2 regions of the Ruegeria sp. K7 genome follow, and region 1 is predicted to be linked to the other one. Evidence: riboswitches for the same ligand, from Rfam matches in the RefSeq annotation. Region 1 holds a riboswitch; the other holds the start of a gene.
What was found. A riboswitch is a leader RNA that binds a small molecule or an ion and turns the genes downstream of it on or off. The one in region 1 is predicted to bind thiamine pyrophosphate.
Positions count from the first base shown of each region.

Region 2: another riboswitch for thiamine pyrophosphate. It lies ahead of thiD (bifunctional hydroxymethylpyrimidine kinase/phosphomethylpyrimidine kinase); the one in region 1 lies ahead of thiB (thiamine ABC transporter substrate binding subunit).

Region 1 is NZ_JBQFMJ010000007.1:53,884-60,208, forward strand. Features, by position in the region: gene ACR0FE_RS12950 (GcvT family protein) at 1-580, opposite strand, end outside; gene ACR0FE_RS12955 (trimethylamine methyltransferase family protein) at 642-2,180, opposite strand; gene ACR0FE_RS12960 (LysR family transcriptional regulator) at 2,296-3,186, shown strand; TPP riboswitch at 3,272-3,376, shown strand; gene thiB (thiamine ABC transporter substrate binding subunit) at 3,409-4,389, shown strand; gene ACR0FE_RS12970 (thiamine/thiamine pyrophosphate ABC transporter permease ThiP) at 4,365-5,912, shown strand; gene ACR0FE_RS12975 (thiamine ABC transporter ATP-binding protein) at 5,899-6,325, shown strand, end outside.
Region 2 is NZ_JBQFMJ010000003.1:239,106-245,430, reverse strand. Features, by position in the region: gene ACR0FE_RS08175 (FAD-dependent oxidoreductase) at 1-577, opposite strand, end outside; gene thiD (bifunctional hydroxymethylpyrimidine kinase/phosphomethylpyrimidine kinase) at 574-1,377, opposite strand; TPP riboswitch at 1,423-1,529, opposite strand; gene dnaJ (molecular chaperone DnaJ) at 1,792-2,937, opposite strand; gene dnaK (molecular chaperone DnaK) at 3,012-4,919, opposite strand; gene ACR0FE_RS08155 (alpha-ketoglutarate-dependent dioxygenase AlkB) at 5,134-5,736, shown strand; gene ACR0FE_RS08150 (ABC-2 transporter permease) at 5,733-6,325, opposite strand, start outside.

The DNA of each region.
Region 1 (6,325 bases):
GGTCACCGACTTCGACGGCTGCAATCCGACCGCCTTTTTTTTGCAGACCCGTTACCTTGGTGTCCTCGAATATTTGCACACCACGCGCCCGGGCCCCTTTCGACAACGCCAGCGCTACATCGGTTGGATTGACCCTGCCGTCGGCGGGTGACCAGACTGCCCCCAGGACGTCGTCCACTTTGATCAGAGGCCATAGGTTGTGCGCGCGGGCCGCATCGACCACTTCGGCCTCAAGCCCGAACGCACGGCCCAGCGAAACCTGACGTTTGATGTTGGTCAGGCGATCACCGTTCGTGGCCAGCGTAAGCGACCCGGTTTGAACCCAGCCCGTCGCTTGCCCGGTCTCACGTTCGAGTGCGCCATATAGGTCAATCGAATAGTTGATCAGCTTTGTCAGAGTGGCCGACGGGCGCAAGCGACGCACCAGACCCGCCGCATGCCATGTGGTGCCCGAGGTCAGTTTGGAACGTTCGAGCACGATGATGTCTTTGCGACCCTCACGGGCCAGATGGTAGGCGACCGAGCACCCGATCACGCCTCCGCCTATCACGATGGTGCGTGCATGGTGGGGCAGAGTCATGCAGTATCCCCATGGAATGTTCTTGTTTCGAGCGCGCTGAAAGCGCCGGCGGTACGATCGGTCATGGCTCTCTCCCGATCCGGCGGCGGCTCAGTCGAATGTCGAATTGCTGTCGCACATCGCGATCGACCGCATCCGGAATGTGTGAGGGGAAGTGATTTTCAAGCAACTCACGCGCCTTGGCTTTCGCAACTTCACCGACTGGACGCGCGCCGTCTTCCTGCCAGTCAACCGGTGTGCGCCTGTCGCCAACATGAGGATAGAAATAGTCCGATTTCATTCGGTCGTAGGTATGAACCTCACCCAGGTAGTGACCCGGACCCCGACACACATCGGCGATCACCTGCGCTGCAATGTTGTCGGTCGTAACTTCGATCCCACGGATTGTTCGAAGCACATTGCCCAAAAGGTCGTTGTCGCTGACATAGCCTTCCAATGAAACGCCCAGAAGACTGGCATGACTGCCAGCGGCCTGCGTGACAATGTTCGATCCCGCATGTGCCGCCATGGCGACTGCCAGGCATTTCTCAGCCCCGTATTGGGAATCCAGTGTCTTGGCGTCGGTAATCCCGGCTATGGACGAAGTCGGCAAGTTGAAATGCCGCCCCATCTGCGCCGCACCGGCCATCAGGATCGCCTGTTCCCCTCCGCCACCAGACATCGACCCGGTGCGCAGGTCGGCGACCAAAGGTTTGGGTGCAATAATCGCGCGAACCTGCGGATCGACGAGGCGGGCAAAAACCAATCCGGCGAGCGTTTCAGCCACGGCCTGTACAAGTGACCCGGCCAAGGTGGCCGGGCTTGTGGCCCCGGCCTGTCCCGCGCTGATCAATTGTACCGGAAAACCCGCAAGAATAGCGGCCTCGAGCACTTCACAAGCCTCTTCCGCGAAGCGCATGGGCGGCACAACATGACAGACCATGACAGTCAGGAACGGTCGCGCGCGAAAGGCGGCCTCGTCACCTGCGATCCTGTAACAAAGGCGGGCAATGGCGGGGACGTTTTCGGGTCCGGTGATCGAGACGGAAACATGCTTGGACGTGCCCATCAGGCAGGCATAGGCAGTGTTGAGGTCCATTGCCGCAGCAGGGTCAACGTCACGCGCAACGACCGGACGGCTGAAATGATGGATGTTCTCCATCCTGTCGACCAGTCGGGCGGCATCATACAGGTCGGCCAGGGTTGAAGGGCGGTAGTGGCCCGTATCGATGTCGAAGACACCCGGCGCGGCGCCGCCGGTTGACATATAGACCCGCGTGCCTTCGATCCGCAGATCGTTTTCAGGAACTTGCCCGCAAAGGACGAAATTCCGCCTTGCCTGCTTGATCGACTTGCGCACAAGGGCGCGCGGAAACAACAATCGTCCGTCATCGCCCAGCGTCCCGCCCGCTGCCGTCACCTTGTCGACCATGGATGGGGTCGGCTGACTTAGTCCGAGGGTCTCAAGCAGCAGCAATGCGGCTTCCTCGGTCTGAGCGACTTCATTCGGGGACAGCGGTTTCAGGCACCCGCCAACCACACCCGGCCATACCGCAGGGCTGGCCTCGTCGCTGTTATCTTGTGTCAGACGGTCCTTGCGACCGCGCCGGCGCGTAGACATGGGCCTAATATCATGAGCTCAGCTTCATTCAAAGTCAGCCTACACAGCCATAGGGCTTGTTTACAAAAGCCGTTTTCTCAGCAATTGATGAGTAAAACTTACATTAGGGAAATTCGTGACCGCCTCTCTTCCCGCCCTTCGCGCCTTCGATGCAGCCGCCCGCCAGGGCAGTTTTCGCATTGCGGCCGAGAAATTGTCGGTCACACCCACGGCGATCAGCCATCATATTCGAGGGCTGGAAGAGCAGCTGGGCGTCAAGCTGTTTGAACGGGCCGGGCGCGAGGTCGCGTTGACCGAAGATGGCAGGCGTCTGGCCGCGGCAACGGCTCAGGCATTTGAAATTCTGGATGACGCGGTGCGTTCGGTTCGCCGCAGCTCCCGCAAGGTGGTCCGACTTGCTGCGGGGCCGATTTTCACTGCCCGCTGGCTGATGCCCCGGATCGGTGATTTTTGGGACGACCACCCCGAGATCGAGCTGGAGGTGGTTCCTTCTTATCAACCCGGCACGCTGAACCGGGCAAACATCGACATCGTGATCCGCTGGGAACGAATGGCCGAGATGCCCGAAACCGCGATCAAGCTGATCGAGCTCGCCCCCGTTGCCATAGCGTCGGAGGCATTTGTCCTGAAACACGGCCCGGTGAATGAGCCCCAAGACCTGTTGCAGCTTCCCCTGTTACATCAAAGGAACCACTGGGGTTGGCTCGATTGGTTCCGGGCGATGAATGTCACGGTCGATGGCCCTTTGCGTGGTCCGATCTTTGAAGATGCCAATGTTCTGCTGCGGGGTGCCGCAGAAGGGCAGGGCGCGATTGTCGGCTGGCTGCCCTTGATCGATCAGGATCTGGCCGAAGGTCGCGTCGTGCGTCTGTTTGATGAAAGCATCACACCCACTCATGGTTACTTCGTCGAGAGCACAGGACCTGGCCGATCGCGACGCGAGACGCGAGCCGCGATTGAATGGCTGCAGGTTCAAAGCCTGGGCTTGCAGGCTGATCTGCCCTGATCCCGCCAGTTGAGAAGCATCCTTCATGCCAGTGAAGCGTGAAGGGCGAATTTGGTTGAAATTGTTTCGACATCACCCTAATCACGGCCTCACCTCGGGGTGCGCGGAATGCCGCGCTGAGACGCCCATAGCGAACCCGTTGAACCTGAACCGGCTAGAACCGGCGGAGGGAAAGGTGACGGTTTCATCCATCCTTGCCCTCTCGCCGCAATGGAGGATGACATGAAACATCTGCTGATTGCTGCGGGAATTCTGAGCGCAACTTCGGCTATCGCCGCCGACAAACCTCAGCTGACCGTTTATACTTATGACAGCTTCGTCTCGGATTGGGGTCCGGGTCCGCAGGTCAAGGAAGCATTCGAAGCGGTCTGCGACTGCGAACTGAACCTTGTTGGTGTGGAAGACGGTGCCGCCCTGTTGTCGCGCATCCGTCTGGAAGGTGAAAACTCGGATGCAGACGTTGTCCTGGGTCTGGACACAAACCTGATTGCGGCAGCAAAGGAAACCGGCCTGTTTGCGCCCAGTTCGGTCAGCGCCGAATACACTTTGCCCGTAGAATGGAACGATGACGTATTCGCGCCTTACGACTGGGGGTATTTCGCGTTTGTCCATAATGCCGATGCAGCAGCACCGGCCAATTTCCGTGAGCTGGCCGACGGTGATACCAAAATCATCATTCAGGATCCGCGTTCATCCACACCAGGGCTTGGCCTGTTGCTGTGGGTCAAAGCCGCCTATGGTGACGAAGCCCCCGAAATCTGGGCAGGACTGGCTGATAATATCGTGACCGTCACCAAGGGCTGGTCCGAGGCGTATGGACTGTTTCTTGAGGGTGAGGCTGACATGGTTCTCAGTTACACCACATCACCTGCCTATCACCTGATCGCTGAAGAAGATGCAAGCAAGGCGGCGGCGGCATTTGACGAAGGTCACTATATGCAGGTCGAAGTAGCCGGGAAACTGGCCGGAACCAATCAGCCTGAACTGGCGGACCAGTTTTTGCAGTTCATGGTTTCGGACGCTTTTCAGCAGATCATTCCGACAACCAACTGGATGTATCCGGCGGTAACGCCTGCGGCGGGCCTGCCCGAAGGGTTTGATACACTGACCGTACCGGAAAAATCTTTGCTGCTGGATTCTGATCAGGCGGCAGCCGTGCGGGACGAGGCGTTGGCGGAATGGCTGGGCGCGCTCAGCCAGTAAATCCGACGCCGGGTATTGGCGCGGCGACACTGATTGCCGTGCTTATTCTTGGTACGCTCGCCGCAGTTGCCCTGCGCGCCGACTCCGCAAGTGGGTTCGGACCGGCCGATTGGTCAGCCCTTCGGTTCACGCTGGTTCAGGCGGTGTTGTCCGCCATTTTCAGTGCAGGGCTTGCCGTTCCTGTCGCCCGCGCGCTGGCCCGGCGGCGTTTTCGCGGGCGGGCGGTTCTGATCGCGCTGCTGGGGGCGCCGTTCATTTTGCCGGTCATTGTCGCCATCATCGGCTTGCTGCAGGTTTTCGGCCGAGCGGGCTGGATTTCAGACGTTCTAGCGGTTTTTGGGCTACCGCCGATCCGTATCTACGGGCTGCATGGCGTGGTTCTGGCGCATGTCTTTTTCAATCTCCCCTTGGCCACGCGTCTGATCTTGCAGGGGTGGCAGGAGATTCCGTCCGAAAGGTTTCGATTGGCCGCCCAGTTGGGTTGCAACGGATGGGCCATGTTCCGGCTGATCGAAATGCCTATGCTGGCGCGTATCCTGCCCGGTGTTCTGGCCGTTGTTTTTGCCATTTGCCTGACCAGTTTTGCAGTTGCCCTGACTTTGGGTGGTGGACCACGCGCGACCACGATAGAACTCGCGATTTACCAGGCCTTTACCTATGATTTCAACTTGGGTCGCGCCGCGCTTCTGTCCGGGGTGCAGCTGGTTCTGACCGCGACTGCGGCCCTGGCAGCGCTCAGGTTCTCCAGGGGTGACGGGTTTGGTGCCGGGCTGGATCGTTCCATCCGACGCTGGGATGAAGGGACGCGGGCGTTTGATGCCTTCTGGATCAGCGCAGCGGCGGTCTTTCTCCTGCTGCCGTTGACCTCGGTCGTGATCTCCGGACTTTCGGGAGTGTTCGAGATATCGGTGCTGGTGTACCGGGCGGCCTTGATATCCGTTTTGGTCGCGGCAGCCAGCACCGTCGTTCTGCTGCTTCTGGCCTTGCCGATGGCGATGACGGTTGCAACCGGGCGATACGGGATCGTCGAACTCTGCGGTATTCTTGGATTGGCAGCGTCACCTCTGGTCATCGGCACCGGGCTGTTCATCCTGATCCGCCCACTTGCCAACCCTACTGTTCTGGCCCTGCCTGTAACGGCTCTGGTGAATGCCGTCATGGCGTTGCCCTTTGCCCTGAGGATACTTGTTCCATCGACGCGCGAGGTTGTTGCGCAATACGGTCGTCTGGCACTGTCACTGGATATGAGCAGATGGAGTTTTGTGACACGCATTCTGCTGCCCCGCCTGCGACCGCAAATCGGATTTGCCGCGGGTCTGGCGGCGGCACTGTCCACGGGGGATCTGGGGGTCATCGCGCTATTTGCCGATGCACAAATTGCTACGCTTCCGCTTCAGATTTACCGGCTGATGGGAGCCTATCAGATGGAGGCAGCGGCCGGTGGCGCCCTGTTGCTGCTGGCGCTTTCGATGGGGGCATTCTGGCTTTTGGATCGAGGAGGGCGCTGGCATGCTGAAGCTTGATGGCTGTGCGATTTCAAATGGCGATTTCGTATTACGCGCGAACCTGCAAATCGAAACCGGATCACGGGTTGCGATCATTGGTCCTTCCGGTGCGGGAAAGTCGACCCTTTTAGAAGCGATCGCTGGGTTTCGCGATCTGGCCGCGGGGCAAATTTACTGGCGCGGCGGCGATATTACCGGATTACCGCCGGGGCAGCGCCCGCTGGCGATGCTGTTTCAGGATGGGAACTTGTTTCCTCATCTGACCGCTGGCCAGAACATCGCCCTGGGTTTGCATCCGAACGGCCGGTTGTCAGCCGATGAGCAGGCACAGGTGCATTCCGCGTTGGATCGTGTTGGCTTGCCCGATATGGCGGACCGGCGACCGGCACAATTGTCGGGCGGTCAACAAAGCCGTGTTGCCCTTGCCCGCG
Region 2 (6,325 bases), on a different contig from region 1:
TCACCAGCATCTCGCCTTTGACGCCACGCAGATCATGCAAGATCTCACGCGCGTGCAACCCCCGGCAATCGATCGCATTCTCCAACCGGGAAGGGGCCAGTTTACGGTGAAAGGGTACACCTCTGTCCCTGAGGTGGCTGTAGAGGTCCCGCAACGCTTGCCGGGGATCAAGATGGGCCTCCGCCCGGAAGAAGAGACCGTTACCGAAATTGCTCATGTCAGGCTCTAAATTGGAGATTTTTCCACCTCCGATTTCTGAATACCCATCCGTTCGGCGTGCAAAGCGGCGCAGATCCGGTAGGTCGCGCGAATGCGCAACAACCAGCGTTCCGCAACGATGCACCCGCGTTCTGGCGGCCCACCAGTCAATCGCTGTTTGTCCAAGCCGCAGAACCGGCTCCTCGGCATTTTCGTATTCACACCAGGGGGCAAGCATGCCACCCGCCCACCAGGAACAGCCATGTGGACCCGGCGCACCTGCAGGGTCGAATATCTGCACGTCAGCGCCGCGCGATACCAACTCGGTTGCAACAGTCAGACCGGCTACTCCGGCACCTATGACCGACCAGACAGTCATGCGGGCCAAAGCTGATGAAAATGATGAACTGGCCCATGCCCGCGACCAATGTCCAGATCATCGGACCGGGCTATCGCGCCTTGCAGATAGCTGTGTGCATCTGCAACGGCCGTCATCAGCGTTTTTCCCAGCGCCAGGCCGGCAGCAATTGACGCGGACAATGTACAACCGGTGCCATGCGTGTTTTTGGTATTTCGGCGCGGTGCCGTGAACTCTGCCACCAAGCCCGAAGCGTCGATCAAGAGATCATGGCAAATGTCGCCGGATCCATGCCCGCCCTTCATCAGAACGGAACCTGCGCCCATGTCACACAAGGCAAGCCCCTGTTCTACCATCTGATCCGGCGTCTCCGCAGCCGGGCAATCCAAAAGGCGTCCGGCCTCGGGCAAGTTCGGCGTCAATAGCGTGGCTATGGGCACGAGCACCGCCCGTAATGTCTCAACCGAGTCTTCCGTCAACAGGGCATCGCCGGATTTGGCGATCATCACAGGATCCAGAACGATGGAACCACGGAACCCTGCAAGGCTGTCTGCAACACATCGGATGATGTCCGGCGTCGCCAACATGCCAATCTTGACGGCGCCCACGCTCAGATCAGACAGAACGGCATCGATCTGTGCGGCTACAGTATTCAGCGGGATCCCGTGAACGGCGGTAACGGCCCGTGTGTTTTGCGCGGTCACGGCGGTGATCACGCTGGCACCATAAACCCCCAAGGCAGACATTGCCTTGATGTCAGCCTGTATTCCGGCCCCACCGCCACTGTCCGAGCCTGCAATTGTCAGCGCAATAGGCGTCATATCGTTGCTCCATCAAAATTGGGCAACGCGCGCATTGAAAACGTCTGACAATCTGAGACCGTTCCCTACGCCGGTATTGCCCGGATCAGGTTCGATGGGTTAGCGCATTGACGCCTCTCAGCCCTTCGATCAGGGCACCCCAACGGTTGACCGGACAATCACAGGCACATCAAAAAAATACAAGACTGAATTTGATCTGTTTTATGGCCACCCTGATCCCTTGGGTAAGGCCAAAGGTATTTGCGAGGCTCTGCCTCGCGCTCCGGGATATTTGGGGCCAGATGAACAAGGGATCTTTCCTTCATCTGGCCAGAAATATCCCGGGGGAGGCGCCCAAAGGGCGGCGGGGGCAGCGCCCCCTGCAACAAAAAAGCCGCCCGAAACCGGGCGGCTTTGGTCGGGAAAGCGGTTCCCTTAGCTTTTCATCCCATCCCAGAAAGACTTGACCGACGAGAAAAAGCTTTTTGATTCCGGGTGGTTGTCCTCTCCCAGATCGTCAAACTCACGCAGCAGTTCTTTCTGGCGACTGGTCAGGTTGACCGGTGTTTCCACAGCCAGTTCGATGAACATGTCACCCACGCCACCGCCACGCAGGGCCGGCATTCCCTTGCCACGCAAACGCATCTGGCGGCCCGACTGGCTGCCTGCCGGGATCTGCACCCGGCCACGACCGCCATCGATGGTGGGCACTTCGATCGAACCACCCAGAGCGGCCTTGGCCATGCTGACCGGCACGCGGCAATAGAGGTTTATGCTGTCGCGCTCAAACAGCTTGTGATCGGACACTTCAACAAAGATATACAAATCGCCCGGGGGGCCGCCACGCATTCCGGCCTCACCCTCACCCGCCAGACGGATGCGGGTTCCGGTTTCGACACCGGCTGGAATATTGACGGACAGCGCCCGTTCTTTTTCCACCCGCCCCGCGCCGCCGCAGGATTTGCAGGGATTCTTGATGATCTGACCCAATCCCGAGCAGGTCGGACAGGTGCGTTCAACGGTGAAAAAGCCCTGTTGCGCGCGGACCTTACCCATACCCGAACAGGTCGGACAGGTGGTCGGTTCAACGCCGCTTTCAGCGCCCGATCCATCACAGGCCGAACAGGCCACGGCAGCGGGCACGTTGATAGTCTTTTGCAGACCCGCAAACGCCTCTTCCAGCGAGACGCGCAGGTTGTAACGCAGGTCGGAACCGCGTGCGGCACGACGGCCACCGCCACCGCGCTGGCCACCCATGAAATCGCCGAACAGGTCGTCGAACACGTCCGAAAACGCGCTGGAGAAATCGCCCTGACCAAAGCCGCCGCCGGGCCGGCCGCCGCCGCCCATGCCGTTTTCAAACGCGGCATGGCCAAAACGGTCATAGGCAGCCTTGCGTTCTGCGTCTTTCAGAACGTCATAGGCTTCGTTCGCTTCCTTGAACTGCGCCTCGGCTTCCGGGTTGTCCTTGTTGCGGTCGGGATGCAACTCTTTGGCTTTCCTGCGAAAACCTTTCTTGATCTCGTCCGCCGATGCACCCTTGGACACGCCGAGTACATCGTAATAGTCGCGTTTTGACATCAGTGTTTCCTTCTGCCTCAACGTAAACGGGCCGGCCCGGTATCCGGACCGGCCCGAATTGGCCCGGTTACCCGTTAGTTACGCTTGTCGTCGTCCAGATCTTCGAACTCGGCGTCGACAATATCGTCATCACCCGGAGCGGCGTCCGCAGCTGCCGGTTCATCCTCGGCCTCTTCGGACTGCGCCTTGTAGATGGCCTCGCCCAGTTTCATGGCCGCTTCGGTGACGTTCTGGATGCCCGATTTGATCTTGTCGGCGTTTTCGGTTTCCAGCTCGTCTTTCAGCGCGGCAATTGCCAGCTCGATGGCCTCGATGGTGGTCGGGTCGACCTTGTCGGAATGCTCTTCCATCGACTTCTCGGTCGAGTGGATGAGGCTTTCCGCCTGGTTCTTGGCGTCGACCAGCTCGCGGCGTTCCTTGTCGGCTTCCGCGTTCTCTTCAGCGTCCTTGACCATCTTTTCGATGTCCTCGTCGGACAGACCGCCCGAGGCCTGGATGGTGATCTTCTGTTCCTTGCCGGTGCCTTTGTCCTTGGCCGAAACCGAGACAATGCCGTTGGCGTCGATGTCGAAGGTCACCTCGATCTGCGGCATGCCACGCGGTGCCGGCGGGATGTCTTCGAGGTTGAACTGACCCAGGATCTTGTTGTCCGAAGCCATCTCACGCTCACCCTGGAACACGCGGATGGTTACGGCGTTCTGGTTGTCCTCGGCCGTCGAGAAGACCTGAGACTTCTTGGTCGGGATCGTGGTGTTGCGGTCGATCAGACGAGTGAACACGCCACCCAGGGTTTCGATGCCCAGCGACAGCGGGGTCACGTCCAGCAGAACCACGTCTTTGACGTCGCCCTGCAGAACACCGGCCTGAATGGCGGCACCCATGGCAACAACTTCGTCCGGGTTCACACCTTTGTGCGGCTCTTTACCGAAGAATTTGGTCACCTCTTCGATCACTTTCGGCATCCGGGTCATACCACCGACCAGAACAACCTCGTCCACGTCAGCAGCCGACAGACCGGCGTCTTTCAGAGCGGCCGCGCAGGGCTTCATCGACTTCTTAATCAGGTCGCCAACCAGCGATTCCAGCTTGGCGCGGGTCAGTTTCATGACCATGTGCAGCGGCTGGCCGTTCGAACCCATCGAGATGAACGGCTGGTTGATTTCGGTCTGCGAGGTCGAGGACAGCTCAATCTTGGCTTTTTCAGCAGCTTCTTTCAGACGCTGCAGCGCCATCTTGTCGGCAGACAGGTCGACGCCGTGTTCCTTTTTGAACTCGTCCGCCAAGTAGTTGACGATGCGCATGTCAAAGTCTTCACCACCCAGGAAGGTGTCACCGTTGGTCGATTTGACCTCGAACAGGCCGTCGTCGATTTCCAGGATGGTCACGTCGAAAGTACCGCCGCCAAGGTCATAGACCGCGATGGTTTGAGTGTCTTTCTTGTCCAGACCATAGGCCAGCGCGGCAGCTGTCGGTTCGTTGATGATCCGCAGCACTTCCAGGCCGGCGATCTTGCCGGCGTCCTTGGTGGCCTGACGCTGCGCGTCGTTGAAGTATGCCGGAACGGTGATGACAGCCTGCGTGACTTCCTCACCCAGATAGCTCTCGGCTGTTTCCTTCATCTTGCCCAGAGTGAAGGCCGAAATCTGGCTTGGGGAGTACTTTTCACCGCGGGCTTGGACCCACGCGTCGCCATTGCCGCCATCAACGATGGCGTACGGCACCATTTTCTTGTCTTTTTCGACTTCGGCATCATCCACACGACGACCGATCAGACGCTTAACGCCAAAGATCGTGTTGTCGGGGTTGGTGACCGCCTGACGTTTTGCGGGCTGACCGACCAGTCGCTCATCTTCGGTGAAGGCGACGATCGAGGGCGTGGTCCGCGCCCCTTCGGCGTTTTCGATGACTTTCGGCTGCGAGCCGTCCATGATGGCCACGCACGAGTTTGTGGTACCAAGGTCAATCCCGATTACTTTACCCATATTTTCAATCCCTTTCTCTTCAAGGCGATGTCCCGAGGCCGGGACCCGTTATGGCATCCCTGCCCCGATCTGCATTGCGTAATGGCCCTACACCATTGCGCGTCCCGGCGTATATAAGGGCGCGACGAAAGGCCTGCAAGCGGTGTAAAACGCAGGTTTTCGGGATTTTGTGGCCTTTTTCGGCAAGGTTTTGGCAAGGATTGAGGATTCTGGGATGGCCCGGCTGATTTTGCGCGGATTCGACATCAGAAAGGGCTGGCTGGATGCATCGGCCCAGACGCAACTGATCGAAACGCTGCGCCCGATTCTGAAAGCAGCGCCACTGGTGCGGCCGGTGACGCCGCAAGGCAAGGCGATGTCGGTCCGCATGACCTCGGCCGGGGCCGTTGGCTGGGTCACGGACCGGGATGGCTACCGGTATCAAACACAGCACCCGCAAGGGAAGGCCTGGCCCGACATTCCCGAGCCGATCCTGAACCTGTGGCACGACCTTGCCAGCCGCGAACGCGACCCCGATTGCTGTCTGATCAATTATTACGGGGAAGGCGCCCGGATGGGTCTGCATCAGGACAAGGACGAGGCCGATTTTTCCTGGCCGGTTCTTTCGGTTTCGCTGGGGGATGATGCGCTTTTTCGGATCGGCAACACCACCCGAGGCGGCAAGACCGAGTCGATCTGGCTGAGTTCGGGCGACGTTGTCATCATGGGCGGGCCGGCACGGCTGACCTATCACGGGATCGATCGCATCCGTTTCGGATCTTCCAAACTCTTGCCAAAAGGCGGGCGGATCAACCTGACGCTGCGGGTGGCCCGTTAGCGGCGTGCGTCCCAACTTTGCGACACGTGCTTGCGTGTAAAGAACTCACCCAACAGCCCGATCATCAGCAGCGCTATGCCGACCCATAAGGCATATTCCCAGTTTGTGTTCCGTGGAAAATAGTTGCGGAAAATGAAGCCCCGGGCCTGGTCGATGATGTGAAACAGCGGGTTCCAGGCGAACATCATCAGGATATAGCCGCCCAGCGCATTGGCGACGAACATCTTGCCCGAGAACACCATGTTCAGACGCCGATAGATGTTTTTCAACATCTCCGCCGTCCTTGGAAACCACGGCTTCAGGGCCATCAGGTTCAATCCCACCGTGCATCCCACAAACCAAGACAGGATCAGCATTCCGAAGGCGCCGCCTGGGTCCAGAATATCCAAAGGTTCAACCGCGACATGATACACGAACAGGATCACCAGTATTGAAACGAGCTGCGTGTAAAGCGCGCCGAAGGCCGCCGCCAAAAGCATGATCATCGGATTCATCGGCGAATGCAGCATCATCGGATTGTTCCCCGGCGCAATACCGGCAATCGCGGATACCGACTTTACATGCATGATGAACATGAAAACGCCGGACA